One region of the Mesorhizobium sp. CO1-1-11 genome, then DNA from elsewhere that is predicted to be linked to it. Evidence: predicted binding sites of a transcription regulator. Region 1 holds the regulator's gene; each other region holds the start of a gene.
The links. The regulator LexA, encoded in region 1, represses DNA repair genes until DNA is damaged. The targets are predictions, from matches to a motif close to TGTTCNNNNTGTGTTCNG.
Positions count from the first base shown of each region.

Region 1 (4,794 bases):
TTGTCGATGCCGACCTCCACCACCTCGAAACCGGCGGCCGGTGCCGCCGCCTTGATCTTTTCGACCAAGGCAACGTCATTGGCCTCACCGGGATTATAAGGCACGCCGAAGCGCTTGGCGTTCGGCAGCAGCTTCTTGGTGAAGGCCATCACCGCGGCGACGTCCTGCAGATCGCTGGCGCCGGTCATGCCTTCGTCTCCGGCGTCCCATGACGGCACCAGCTTGGCCGCCACCGGATCGGTGACCGCGGCAAAAACGATCGGAATGCCGGAACCGGCGAGCGCTTTCTTGGCGATCTGTGAGACCGGCGTGGTGATGGTGTAGATCAGCTTGGGCTGCTCGGCCTGCAGCTTGGCGATCATCTGCGGCACCAGCGACGCATCGAAATTGGTGTGGCTCTCCGTGTAGACGACGTCCTTGCCCTCGACGAAGCCGTTATCCGTCAGCGCCTTCTTGAAGCCGGCTATGGCGGCGTTCAATTGCGGATGCTCGCCGAAATTGGCAATGCCGATACGGATCTGATCGGCCGCGGCACTGCCGGCACTGACCATCAATGCGCCTGCCAGGGCCAAGCCCGACAACCAAGCGGATTTCGACTTCAACATCATTTCCTCCCAGATTTGATCAGGGCCGCTTGGAAACGCGGCGGCTACGGCGATCATGGTGAGTCCGCCGGTCTGTGTCAAACATTATATATAATTGTTGCTGTGACCCAATATCATATATACTTTCGCCAGACGACGGATTGATCACCATGCGGGATGAAACGAGTTCCACAAAAACGGAAGCCGCCTATCAGCTGTTGCGGCGCGACATCCTGACCACGCGCCTCATGCCCGGCGCCCCGCTCAAACTGAGTGCGCTGCGCGGCACCTATGGCGTCGGCTGGACACCGTTGCGCGAAGCCCTGTCGCGGCTCGAGGCCGAACGCCTGGTCACCGCCATCAGCAATCGTGGTTTTGCCGTGGCTCCGGTGTCGCGGGCCGAGCTGGAGGATCTGGCACGCGCCAGGATGGTGGTCGAGATACCCCTGTTCCTCGAATCGATGGAAAAAGGCGGCAGGGAGTGGGAGGATGCCGTGGTCACCGCCTACTACCGGCTCTCGCGTTGCAAGACGGCGGTCGACGATCCCTCGGACGCGGCCGTCGACAGATGGGACGAGAACCACGAGGCCTTCCATGCGGCGCTGCTGAGCGCCGCCACATGCGACTGGCTGTTGCGGTTCCGCTCGACGATCTCGGATCAGCTGCGCCGGCATCATCGCTTTCTTGGTCTGGCGCCGACACTGCGGGCCGCGGCCGGCCTCAAGGATGGCTATGAAGAGGCAATCGAAGCGCTGCGCGAAGCGATTGCGATCGAACACCATACCGCGATCATGGAAGCGGCGCTCGACCGTGACATCGAGCGGGCCAAGGCGCTGATGACGGCGCATATCGGCTACACACTGCACGTCTATGTCCACAGCGAAGACAGCGGCGCTACCAGATACGCCGCTCGCGCCGGCAGCTTGAAGGCGGGTTCGGGATAACCTCAGCGACGCCTATTCGAACGCGCTGGCCGGTGCGCCGAACGCCCGGATCCATGGCCGCCCGAAGCTACCAATCGTTGGCATTTTGGTTTCGTTTCGTTCCGCGAATAATGGCTCCGCGAATTATACGTCCCCCCGAGGAGAACCTTCCAACTAGCTGATGCCAAAGCCTCGTCGGCGGATGGGCCACAGGCCATTAACCAAAACGATTTCAATGCGCCTGCCGATGGCGGAAAGGGCTGGTTGCTGCCCGCCGTCGCGGGCAAAAAACTTCCGACCCCTTAACAAATTCATTAAACTTTAAACGGTTGCAGAACACAACTGGAACAGATAGTGTTTGTTCTGGGTTTGTTTTTTCGATTCTGGTTCAACCTTTCGTTCAATGTCTTGGGGGCCGCCATGCTGACACGCAAGCAACATGAACTGCTGATGTTCATCCACGAACGGCTCAAGGAAAGCGGGATACCGCCTTCCTTCGACGAGATGAAGGAAGCACTCGATCTTGCCTCCAAGTCGGGGATCCATCGCCTGATCACGGCGCTGGAGGAGCGCGGCTTCATTCGCCGGCTACCCAATCGGGCACGCGCGCTGGAAGTGCTGCGGCTGCCGGACTCGATCGCGCCGGGCCTCAATGCGGCAAAGAAGTTCTCGCCAAGCATCATCCAAGGCAGCCTTGGCCAAGGCAGCGCCGGACGCCAGATCAGGCCGGCCGCTGCGCCTTCGCGCCTGCCCGCGGCCGGCAACGACGACGATGCGGTTTCAGCCGTGTCCATCCCGGTCATGGGCCGTATCGCCGCCGGTGTGCCGATCGATGCCATCCAGCATCAGACGCATTCGATCTCGGTGCCGCCGGACATGATCATGGGCGGCGAGCACTATGCGCTGGAGGTCAAGGGCGACTCGATGATCGAGGCCGGTATCTTCGATGGAGACACGGTCATTATCCGCAATGCCGACACGGCAAGCCCGGGCGAAATTATCGTGGCACTGGTCGACGAAGAGGAAGCGACGCTGAAGCGGTTCCGCCGCAAAGGCGCTTCGATCGCGCTCGAGGCCGCCAATCCAGCCTACGAAACACGCATTTTCGGGCCGGACAGGGTCAAGGTACAAGGCAAGCTGGTCGGGTTGATCAGGCGCTACTGAGCCGGCTTGCCATCGGGCTTGTCGGGTTTTTTGTACGGCGGCAGCCCCCTCGCCTCGCGTGAGAATTTTCGCTGTTCGTGCCAGGGCCGGTATGGTCCGTCGACGGCGAATGCGATCGCGGCCCGGGTCGTGGCCGACTGGGGATTGAAGAAGACGGCAGCGCTTCCCTTGCGGGCGAGCTGCCGTTTGGTGACGACGAGAACCAGTGGATTGTGGCAGACGTCATAGGCGGTTGCGTCATTGACGATGATCAGGTCGGCGAAAGCGCAGGCTTTCCAGGTGGTCTTGCGGTCCTCGACATAGGCAATGATCGCGCCGGAAGGGTGCCTGGCAAGGCACAGGCCTTCGCGGCAGTAGAAAGGCGATCCTGGCGGCAGGTCGGTGGGACTGGCAACATCGAATTGCCCGTCTGTCGTGTCGAACATTTCCGGTTTGACGATTGTTTCGGAGATCAGGGCGCGCTTCCAGTTGTCGGTTGCGAATTCGTTCGGACGTTCCTGGTTGACGGCCAGTTCGCCATTGCCGATCGGCAGCGCGACCAGCCGCGCATCTTCCGAGATCAGCACATCGGGCGCGCGCGTGTGCGACACAGTCAACAGGCCGGCAAGCGCGAATGGCAGCGCCGCGAACCGCAGCCATGTCGTCGCCATCGTCGCGATAACCAGCGCGACGGTGACCAGCAGCACGGATTGCTGCGAAATCAGCCCGACTCCATCGACCGGAGAGCGCTCCGATATCCACGCCGACACGGCGATCATTGCTGTCAGGCCCTTGCCCATAAGGTAGAGAGCCGGCCAATCCAGTCCGAATGGCATCAGCAGGGCGCTGGCGACGGCCAGGAACATCACGACCGACACGATCGGCATCACGGCCAGATTGGCGAACAGGCTGAGCGGCGATACCCGCTGGAAATGCCAGATGGCAAACAGTGCCGTGGCGCTGCCGGCGATAATGGACGTCATGGCCAATCCTCCTGTCGCCAGCAGGAATTTTCGCGTCAGGAATCCCGCCAGGGAACGCTTTGGCGGCGGTGGCCGCGTCTTTCCTGCATGGTGATCGGCCCAGCCGGCATAAGCGCCAACCAGGGCCGCGGTCGCGGCGAACGACATCTGAAAGCTCGGGCCGACAACCTCGTGAGGCGAGACCAGGATCACGGCGATCGCCGAGATCGCCAGATTGCGCATGGTCAGGGCAGCGCGATCGAAGAAGACGGCAATCAGCATCACCGCCAGCATGATGAAGCTGCGTTCGGCGGCAACGACGACACCGGAAATGATGAGATAGGCGGCGATCGAGAACAGTGCGGCGGCGGCCGCGTATTTCTTCACCGGCCGGCGCGCGGAAAAGTCTGGAAACAGCGCGAAGGCACCACGCAGCAGACCCATGATGGTGCCGGCCACAAGCGCCATATGCAGTCCCGAAATAGAGATGATGTGATAGATGCCGGTACGCCGCATCGCTTCATTGATTTCATCGGGTATGCCGGCGCGCACGCCGACGATCAGCGCCGCCGCGATCTCGCCTTCAGCGCCGCCGACGCTGCCCCTGATGTGGTCGGCGATGGCTTCGCGGGCATTTTCGATGCCTGAAAAAAGGCGAGCCGATAGCGGCATCTCACCGTCGTCGGCGGAAACAACCGTTGGATTGCCGAGAAAGAAGCCGCTGCCGCCGATGCCGGCGAAATAGCTGTCGAAAGAGAAGTCGTAGCTGTCCGGCCGCACCGGGCCGGTCGGCGGCAACAGTTTGGCGTAGCCTGTGATGAGCGAGCCGGCGGTCATTCCCGGCGGTATCTTGCGTGCGGAAAGCCGGACCCTTTCCGGCGCATAGCGCAGTTTTGGCCGGGCGGTCGAAATCACGTCCATGGTCAGCCGGATGCGGCCGCTCTCCATCTCTTCGAGCGAGACCACGCGGCCGGTCAGTTGCGTGGAGATTTCCGAACCCAGCATCCGGGTTCCGGCTCGCCATGTTTCGACCTTCGCCGCGAGCAGGCCCAGCGCGCACAACAGCACTGCCATGAGACACAGATGGGTTTTGGGCCAGGAACGCGAGACGAAGGCACAGACCGCCATCAGCACCACGACCGCGACGGGCTTTGCAAAGTCGGGCTCGGACGCCAGCGAGAA
Region 1 covers NZ_JAIUHE010000022.1:101,674-106,467, forward strand. The annotation lists gene LB554_RS23960 (ABC transporter substrate-binding protein) at 1-605, opposite strand, end outside; gene LB554_RS23965 (GntR family transcriptional regulator) at 755-1,528, shown strand; gene lexA (transcriptional repressor LexA) at 1,928-2,671, shown strand; gene LB554_RS23975 (ComEC/Rec2 family competence protein) at 2,665-4,794, opposite strand, start outside.

Region 2 (4,794 bases), on a different contig from region 1:
CATTTGCCCTCGCCATCGGCCAGAAGTTTCGCCCCCCGGTGGCGGCAGACGTTCTTAAATCCGCGCAAGGTCCCGTCCCGGCCCCGGATGGCGAAGATCGGCGTACCGGCGATGTCGATGGCAAGGTATTGACCGGACGTCGCGACCGAGGCGACTGGCCCCATGAACTGCCAGGTGTGCGCGAAAATGTTGCCCCGTTCCTGCTGCCAGATATCATCCCGGACATAAAGCGAAGGGTCCAGATTAAGGTATTGCACGGGCGGAGTGTCGAGTGGCAGGTGGTTGGGCCGCAAGGTGTCTGGCGTCATAGGCTAACCCTCGAATTGCTGCAATCCTGTCGTAAGTGGGGCGACATCGCAAGGGAATTGGCTCTGCTGCGCACAGCCTGCGCGGTCCCAACTCGGCTGCTCTAAAATCATGCTGATATCTGCCCCTAAAGCGGGCTTCAAACCCGCTTTTTGGAGAAGGTCCACACCATCAGCGGATATTCGTCGTCGTTGGTTAAGTCTCGCCATAGCCCATACGCCCTAACAGGACCGCCAATATGGGCTCTGGCGCAGGCTTTGTTGCCCCAACCAAAGGCCTGCACGTCGTCCGGGGCGAAGCCGCCTTCGACCATTAGCTGCTTAAGCCCCGCTGGCGTCCAACGGTTGTAGTCATGCGGGCGCGCATGCACGCGGAACAGGAAGGGTGTGGCCACCATCGCCCAGCCGCCGGGCTTGGTCATGGCGTGGATGTTGGCTGCGGCCGCTTGCGGGCGCTGCACATGTTCCAACACCTGGTCAGCGATGACGATCGAATATTGCTCCTCGGTCCGATCCCGGCAGATGTCGAAGTCTGGAAAGTCCACCGCGCGATAGTCCGGGCACAGCGCCCGCCAATAGCGGTTCCAGCCTGGCGAGATCTCGATCACATCTCGCGACTTGCGGTTGGCCGCTTCGATGAACGCGGTAAAGGCCTCGATCTGGCGTATGCGCAGCCAGTTGCGGCTGTCGTAGCGAAGCAACCGCTTGGCAACGTGTTTGCCGCGATTCCTCAGGGCGCCAGCAAAGCTAGTCATTATCGACCTCCTCCTGTCCGCCTAAGCAAAATATAGCAGCACGAAGTGCGGAAAAGATGACGTCCTCAATCTTTCACGGTCGCGGAGCTGAAGGAGATGCTGCCCCCTCCAGCCAAGCAATCTCGTAATCAGTAATTGCGGTTGTAATGGCGCGGTCGTCACAGGGTGCGGTGCCGATGCGCCCGTAGCACTCCTGGTGGCGGCAGAGCTGGTCTTCGCGCCGCTGCGGCGTTGCGGCGGAGCCGACCACCGCACTGATCAGGGCGCCGCCAGCGGCACCGATCACCGTGCTCTGTGTCGCCGCCGATCGCCTGTCCGAGCAGCGCGCCTCCCCGGGACCAACACGGGGGAGAACGAAGCCGAGTGCGGTTGCATAGCGCTGAACGGCCGCGCGCCGGCTCACGAGGTGAGACAGGTTTTCCGATGGTTGAAGGCAATGGCTTCCAAAGCGGAAAGCGTCGCCCGGATATTATCGGCTGGTCTTCAAGGCCTACGATGGTGGCAAGCGCGCCATGAGCACCGGTGGTGGCGCATGATCCAGCGACGACGGCGCGGAATAGCCTCGTCATCCCAACCAGGCCGGTTGCGTGCAGCGCAAGTACCCGCACAGCGAGCCTGCGTGCTCCTGCGATGTCGGAGTCGGCGGTGACCACCCGGAAGTCGCGAAAGGACACGAGTAGTGGATGGCTTGTGCCCTCGTTGTGAATCCATTCGAAAGTGGGGAAACGATGCGGCTGCATGCTCGGGCTCTGCGCTCATGACGGCCGCAACAAGCAGGTGGAACAAAACAAGATCAAATGCATTCCCCATGCCAAGACAGGAGATCGCAATGGAAGACTCGCGCGCAAAACCCGATGCAAACGTCGAGAAAGAACCCGACGAATGGGTGAGTGGTGACGACCCGATGACCCCATCCCAAGCGTCTTATCTGAAAACCCTGTGTGAGCAGGCTGAGGATCAGGAAAGCATTGCAGACAACCTCAGCAAGGCAGAGGCCTCCAAGCGCATAGATGCACTAAGGGCAAAGCTGAAACTTTAAGCACCAGCTCGGGCGCTCTGTCTTTACCGCCTCGACCTTCCATCTCGCGCGGGCAGGCCTCATAGTCGGCTGGGGAGCGGGTCGGGATTGCCAAGCCCTTCCTGATATTGCTGGCAATCGCGGAACTTTTGGCAAGGCGAGACCTTCTCCATATTCGAAACCACAGGAGGAACGAGTGGCCAATCTAGGAAGACTTGCGATCGCTATGCTGGGGGTTCTGGCTTATCAAAACCGCGACAAGATTGCCGAGGCGATCCGCGGAGCGGGCGATCCCAATAATCCCCAGGGCGGGATACTGGACCAGGTGTCCAAGGGCGTATCCGGCACGGCGCTCGGCGATATTCTCGACCGCTTTAGAAACGCAGGTGCCGGGTCGAAGGTAGACTCCTGGGTCGGCACCGGGCCGAACCAGCCGATCGAGCCGCACGAGGTGGTAACGGCGATCGATGCGCCGACGCTGGAAGCACTCTCCCACCAGACCGGCCTCTCGCGCGAGGAGCTGATTGCAAGGATCACCAGGGATTTGCCCGACGCGGTTAACCAGATGACCCCAGACGGCACCCTCCCAGCAGACGACCGAACAAATGCTCCAGACCAGCCCAACCTGCTCGACGACGTGCCTTCCCGGCCGATACAAAGCTAATTCCACATGACGGAAGCGGACTGGAGAGGTGCGAAACCGAGGAGATTGGATCGAGCGAGCAATGGCAGCCGGAAAGTAGGGACAAGCGAAACGCCTATTGTGGATCGCCAGACTGCGAGGGCAATCGCCGAGCTCTTGGCAGTGCTGCTTGATTCGCGCTGGCGAATCCCGAGTACGCCAATTCGGTTCGGACTGGATGCTCTGGTAGGCCTGGTGCCTGTGCTGGGAGATACAGCAACCGGGTTGATCTCGGCTTACATTGTGCTGCGAGCCCGCAAATGCGGCGCTGGGAAGCTGTTGGTTGCTCGGATGTTGGCCAATGTGCTGTTTGATACCGTCTTGGGAAGCGTGCCCGTCCTCGGATCGATCTTCGATGTTTACTACAAGTCGAACAACCGCAACATCCGCCTGCTTCGTGGCCATCTAAGCCGTCAGGTTGCTGAACGGTAGTTCGCAGGGCATCACCCATGCGGCGTTCGCGACCGGGAAGCGGCCGGTGTTGGCCGGAGACGATGCCGTTGCCGCCAACTTGGAATGTTTCATCCAGCCGCACTCTCGGAACTGGCTGCGGAATCTGCGCCACCTTTGTCGATGTGGGTTCAATGAGTTCGGCAAAATCGGTGAAGACCGATCTTTGTTGCGCCGCTGGCAAATCTGCGCAGCGATCAGGTGATCGGTAAGGTCGATTCCGACAAAGACAGCCAGCGCTTTGCTGAGGTGATCGGAGCTATACCGCTTTTGCGCCCGATGCCTAGGAACCATGAACCGAGCTGCTGGTTTGGACAGCACGCCGGGTGGTCGGCGTGGCAGTTAATGGAGAAACCCAATGACACGAGCATTCACGACTACAGTATTGGCGGCCGCGTTCGCTATGCTCGCCCCGTCCGCCTTTGCGCAATCGGCGGATGTTCCCAAGCCCGCATCACCAGCCCAGGATCGGACGGCGGACGAAGCCGGACAGAACCAGCAAGCAATGCGTCAAATGATGCGCGAGATGATGGATGAGATGCTGCAGGAAAAAACAGCAAAGGATCGAGACCCCGAGGCAGATTGGCGACACAGGGGCCCAAGGCTTCAGGACGACGAGATGAGCGATCGTGATACGGGACGTATGAAGCACGGCCGCAGGGCGGGAGCCGATATGATGCAGGGTGCCAAAATGAGGATCATGTTCGCCATCATGGACACCGACGGTGATGGTACACTGTCGCGGACGGAGGTTCAGGATTTCATCGGGCGAATTTTCAACGCTGTCGACGAGGACGGCGATGAAAGCGTCGACATCCAGGAACTCCAATCCTTTTTCCGTCCCGGAGGAGACCAGGACCGACGTTAGCACCGACAGGTTGTACCTCGGCCTGCTCGACGTCTGAAGCTAGGGCCCACAGGAGATGGCTCGGAGCACGGTATTTGGCTCCCCACCGTCTCATGCTCCGCCGATACTCGGTAGGATCAACGGGGTAAAGACCTGCGCAGAGCTCGCACGAGGCTGGACGGCTGTGCCCGTCGACGACCATAGGCCAAGCGTTCCAAAGAAGTGGCTCTAGGCAAGCATTGCGAGGTTTAGGGGCAAACATGCATCTGGTCCAGATTCTGCTACCTCGCGCCGACAACGCAGGAAAGCCCTTCGCCAAGCAAGAGTTTGACCGTGTGAAGGAGGAGCTCGCGCTCCGCTTCGACGGTGTCACCGCGTATTTGCGCGCGCCTGCGGAAGGTGTGTGGAGGCAGGGAGCAGACGAGATCGTCATCTTCGAGGTTATGACTCACGAAGTCGATCTGCCCGATTGGCAAAGGCGGCGTTCGGAATTGGAGCGGCGGTTCCGCCAGGAGCAGGTTGTGATTCGATATCTGCCGATGGCTTTGGTCTAGCGCCTGCGGCAATGGTGTGGCCCAGACGATGACCGAGTGCATGCCGCTTCACGTCTGAGGTATACTGCAGGGCAGCTTCGGACTCAGTGCGCCAAACCGCTGATTCAAACTCAGTCAACGGTGGCTCGGCTGTCCTCAAAGGACGATGGCTAGCTGACGGTCTGCACTTCCTGACGGCCACTT
Region 2 covers NZ_JAIUHE010000012.1:109,923-114,716, forward strand. The annotation lists gene LB554_RS15985 (aromatic ring-hydroxylating oxygenase subunit alpha) at 1-308, opposite strand, end outside; gene LB554_RS15990 (class I SAM-dependent methyltransferase) at 446-1,060, opposite strand; partial or broken gene LB554_RS15995 (hypothetical protein) at 1,189-1,392, opposite strand; gene LB554_RS16000 (DUF3072 domain-containing protein) at 1,890-2,099, shown strand; gene LB554_RS16005 (YidB family protein) at 2,275-2,742, shown strand; gene LB554_RS16010 (DUF4112 domain-containing protein) at 2,749-3,192, shown strand; gene LB554_RS16015 (EF-hand domain-containing protein) at 3,569-4,078, shown strand; gene LB554_RS16020 (hypothetical protein) at 4,318-4,611, shown strand.
Region 2: a site for LexA is predicted at 1,839-1,856, ahead of LB554_RS16000 (DUF3072 domain-containing protein). Genes of this name have one in related genera too.

Region 3 (4,794 bases), on a different contig from region 1:
CGAGCTTCTCGTCGGCGCTCGGCGTCGACCACATGTTGGGCGAGTTGGCGGTGTAGGTCTGGCCGGCCGGCAGCGGCGTCGTCTGGTCCGGATTGCCGGAATCCCAGTTCCACAGCAATTTGCCGCTGCTCGCATCATAGGCGCGGATGACGCCGGACGGCTCCTGCGTCGAATAATTGTCATTGACCGCCCCGCCGACGATGATCTTGCCGCCGGCAATCAGCGGCGCCGAGGTCGAGTAGTAATAGCCCGACTTCGGATACGGCATGCCGGTCAACAGATTGAGCGTGCCGCCCTCGGCGAAGGCCGGGCAAACCTGCCCGTTGGCGGCGTCGAGCGCGATCAGCCGCGCATCCGAGGTCGGCAGGTAGACGCGCGCCGCGCAGGGCTGGCCGGCGGCGCCCGCTGCGTCGGCATAATAGGAGACGCCCCGGCAGGTCTGGTGCTGGCGGTCCTTGTCGAGCTTGATCTTGGGATCGTAGCGCCACTTCTCCTTGCCGGTCGCCGCATCGACGGCGATGGCGAAGTTGTGCGGCGTGCAGATATAGAGCGTGTCGCCCACTTTGAGCGGTGTCACCTGATAGGTGGTCTCGCCGACATCGTCGGGGCCCTTGACGTCGCCGGTGCGATAGGTCCAGGCCGGCTTCAGGTTGGCGACGCTTTCCGGCGTGATCTGGTCGAGCGGCGAATAGCGCTGGCCGAACTGCGTGCGCCCGTAATAGTGCCATTCGCCCGCAGGCACATCGCCGCCGAGATTGGCGTTGGGGATCACCTTGTCGGTGTCGAGCGCGCCGCCGATGTCCTTCGGGTCCGTGGTCATCGAATAGCCGGCCACCGCCAGCGATGCCAGCACGGCAAGGATCAAAGGGGCTCGCCCGTCCGGACCGGCAAGGCCGCGCCGCGCCCACGGCGTCAGCAGCCACAACGCCACCAGCACGATGATGCCGCCGCGCGGGCCGAGCTCCCACCAGTCGAAGCCGGTTTCCCAGACCGCCCAGGCCAGCGTGCCGAGCACGATCGCCGCGTAGAGCCAGAGCGCCGTGGAACGGCGCCGGTAGAGCAGCCAGGCGGCGACCAAGAAGGCGAGACCGACGATGATGTAGTACCAACTGCCGCCCAGCGAAGCCAACCAGATGCCGCCGGCGCCAAGCGCCAGGCCTATGAGGAACAGAATGAGGGAGGTGATGGTGACAGCCAAGATGATACTCCTTCGACTGTTGCGCGCATGGGGCGGGCTAGGGCAACCCGGCATTGCGTGTTGCCCGTGCAACTTTCTCCCGACGGCGGCGCCTGTCAAGCGTAGGTCGCGGACCCGCGGGCAGCAACCTCGTTCCGCCTGGGATTGTTCCACAACGGCGGTTCCCATATCGGTGAAGCCGCCGTATCGGGCACTTTGCCGGAACAAAACGTAGACAGTTCTGGTCTTTCCCTCCCGAATCACTACATTCGGGGGAGATGTCCGGCTTTTCCGAAGACATGCCCTTTTTCGACGAACCCAATGCGCGGCCCACGGCCCCGTCGGGCATTGCCGCGCGCGCCATGGCTGCCCGCGGCGGCCAAAACAATGCGCCCGACTATCTCAGGGGCTTGAATCCCGAGCAGCGGCTGGCCGTGGAGACCACCGAAGGCCCGGTTCTGGTGCTGGCCGGCGCCGGCACGGGCAAGACGCGCGTGCTGACCACCCGCATCGCCCACATCCTTGCCACCGGCAGGGCCTTCCCCTCGCAGATCCTGGCCGTCACCTTCACCAACAAGGCCGCGCGCGAGATGAAGCAGCGCATCGGCATCCTGATCGGCGAAGGCAATGTCGAGGGCATGCCGTGGCTCGGCACTTTCCACTCGATCGGGGTGAAGCTGCTGCGCCGCCACGCCGAGCTTGCCGGCCTGAGGTCCGATTTCACCATCCTCGACACCGACGACGTCGTGCGCTTGATCAAGCAGCTGATCCAGGCCGAGGGCCTGGACGACAAGCGCTGGCCCGCGAAACAGTTCGCCCAGATGATCGACGGCTGGAAGAACAAGGGCCAGGGTCCGGCCGATATCGCCGAAGGCGATGCGCGCAGCTTCGCCAACGGCAAGGGCCGCGAGCTCTACAAGGCCTATCAGGAGCGGCTGCAGACGCTGAACGCCTGCGATTTCGGCGATCTGCTCTGCCACCCGATCCGCATCCTCCGCGCCAATCCCGATGTGCTGAAGGACTATCACCGGCGGTTCAAATACATCCTCGTCGACGAGTACCAGGACACCAACACCGCCCAATACATGTGGCTGCGGCTTCTGGCGCAGAGGCCGAGCGGACCACAACCAGCGCGAAGTGGTTCTCCGGGTGGGCGCGTTCCAAGTTTTTCCGGTGTTTCAGGTAGAACGGAAGCGGCTAGCTATAGACCCGCAACTCCAGAGGACGAATCAACAGTTTCGGCCGAAGGCCGCAAGCCCGACCGGGCGTCCGAGCCGTTGCGAGGCCCCCGCGGAGGGCCCGCGCCGGCAGGCGCGGAACAGCCCGTGAGCGAAAACAAAGTCAATATCTGCTGCGTCGGCGATGACGACCAGTCGATCTATGGCTGGCGCGGTGCCGAGGTCGACAACATCCTGCGCTTCGACAAGGATTTTCCGGGCGCCACCATCATCCGGCTGGAGCGCAACTACCGCTCGACCGCGCACATACTGGGCGCCGCCTCCCATCTCATCGCCTACAATGAGGGCCGTTTCGGCAAAACGCTGTTCACCGACCGCAACGATCCGGAGGACGGCAAGGTCAACGTCCACGCCGCCTGGGATTCGGAGGAGGAAGCCCGCGCCATCGGCGAGACCATCGAGGCCTACCAGCGCCAGAAGCACAATTTGAACGACATGGCGATCCTGGTCCGCGCGTCCTTCCAGATGCGCGCCTTCGAGGACCGCTTCATCACGCTCGGCCTTAACTACCGCGTCATCGGCGGTCCGCGTTTTTACGAGCGCATGGAAATCCGCGACGCGCTGGCCTTCTTCCGCGTCGTCGCCAACAGCACCGACGACCTCGCCTTCGAGCGCATCGTCAATGTGCCCAAGCGCGGCTTGGGCGAAGCGACCATCCGCCAGATCCACGACACCGCGCGCGCCTTGCGCATCCCGATGCTGGAGGCGGCGGGTACACTGGCGGAAAGCGACGAGCTGAAGCCGAAACCGCGCGCCGCGCTGCGCGAGGTCGCGGCCAATTTCGAACGCTGGCAAAAGGCGCTGGAAACCACGCCGCACACCGAACTCGCCGAGACCATTCTCGAGGAGAGCGGCTACACCGACATGTGGAAGAACGACCGCTCGGCGGAAGCCCCCGGGCGGCTTGAGAACCTGAAGGAACTGATCCGTTCGATGGAGGAGTACGAATCGCTGCGCTCCTTCCTCGAACATGTCGCGCTGGTCATGGATGCCGAGCAGAATGCCGGGCTCGATGCCGTCTCCATCATGACGCTGCATTCGGCCAAGGGCCTCGAATTCGAGACCGTCTTCCTGCCCGGCTGGGAAGAAGGCCTCTTTCCCCATCAGCGCGCACTCGACGAAGGCGGCCGCTCGGGGCTCGAGGAAGAGCGGCGTCTCGCCTATGTCGGGCTGACGCGGGCCAAGAAGAACCTGCATATCTGGTTCGTCTCCAACCGCCTCATCCACGGGCTCTGGCAATCGACCATCCCGTCGCGCTTCCTCGAGGAACTGCCGGAAGCCCATGTCGAGGTCGCCGAAGCCGGCAACTCCTATGGCGGCTACGGCAATCCCTATGGCGGCGGCTCGTTCGCATCCGGCCGTGGCGGCGGCCAGGGGGCGGGAAGACAGAGCCCCTATGGCGCCTCGCGCTTCGACAATATCGGCGGCAATTCGGGCGGCGGGGAAAAATCCGGCGCCTTCTCCAACACCTATTCGACGCCGGGCTGGCAGCGCGCGCAGGCCAACCGCACCGAGGCGACCGACCGCAACTGGGGCACGCGCTCGGGCCATCAGGTCGAACGCATCGGCTATGGGGAAACAGACTCCGGCTACGGCGCCGGCCGCACCAGCGTCAAGGGCCGCACCATCGATGGCGAGCTGGTCGCCAAATCCGTCTCCGACACGCCGTCCGCCTTTAGCGTCGGCGACCGCGTCTTCCACCAGAAATTCGGCAACGGCAACATTTCAGCCATCGAGGGCAACAAGCTGACCATCGACTTCGATAAGGCCGGCCAGAAGCGCGTACTGGACGGGTTTGTGCTGCCAGTGTGAGGCTGCCAGCCTCGAAGGCTGACGTCCGGCCTCAATCCACCTTCTTCTCGCCCTTCTCCCCGGCCTTCACGATATCCCCCGTCGTAAACAGGATTTCCTTCAGTTCCACGCGCCAATCCGTCTTCTGGCGCAGCAGGAATTCGAGGTCCATGCCGAAATGCTTGAACTCCTCGCTCTGTGCGTTCTTCATGATCGCCTTGGCCTGCGGGTTCTTCTCGACCGACATGCGCTGTTCGTACCAGCTGATCGCTTCCGCCTCCTCGATCAGCGAGGTGATCATGCGGGCAAAGGTCCGCACTTCCTGCGACAGCTCTTCCGGCGGTTCGTGGTACTGGTCGAAACCCATGTCGTCCTCCCTCAACGGCTCGCGGATGGAGCCAGGCATTGGCCCGCATCCATGAATGCGTGGGACGCGCCGCAGGTTCCGAGATCACGGCCACAATTCGGGATGATGGATCCGCGAACTATCTCACGACACCGGCGCCGCGCCGCCCTCTTCGGTGCGCCGGGCGATGAACGCGTCGAGCACGCCTGACGCGGCGGCCGCCGCGGCCGGCGGCTCGAAAT
Region 3 covers NZ_JAIUHE010000004.1:141,901-146,694, reverse strand. The annotation lists gene LB554_RS05935 (glucose/quinate/shikimate family membrane-bound PQQ-dependent dehydrogenase) at 1-1,198, opposite strand, end outside; gene LB554_RS05930 (ATP-dependent helicase) at 1,456-4,227, shown strand; gene LB554_RS05925 (hypothetical protein) at 4,259-4,573, opposite strand; gene LB554_RS05920 (trimethylamine methyltransferase family protein) at 4,697-4,794, opposite strand, start outside.
Region 3: a site for LexA is predicted at 1,398-1,415, ahead of LB554_RS05930 (ATP-dependent helicase). Genes of this name have one in related genera too.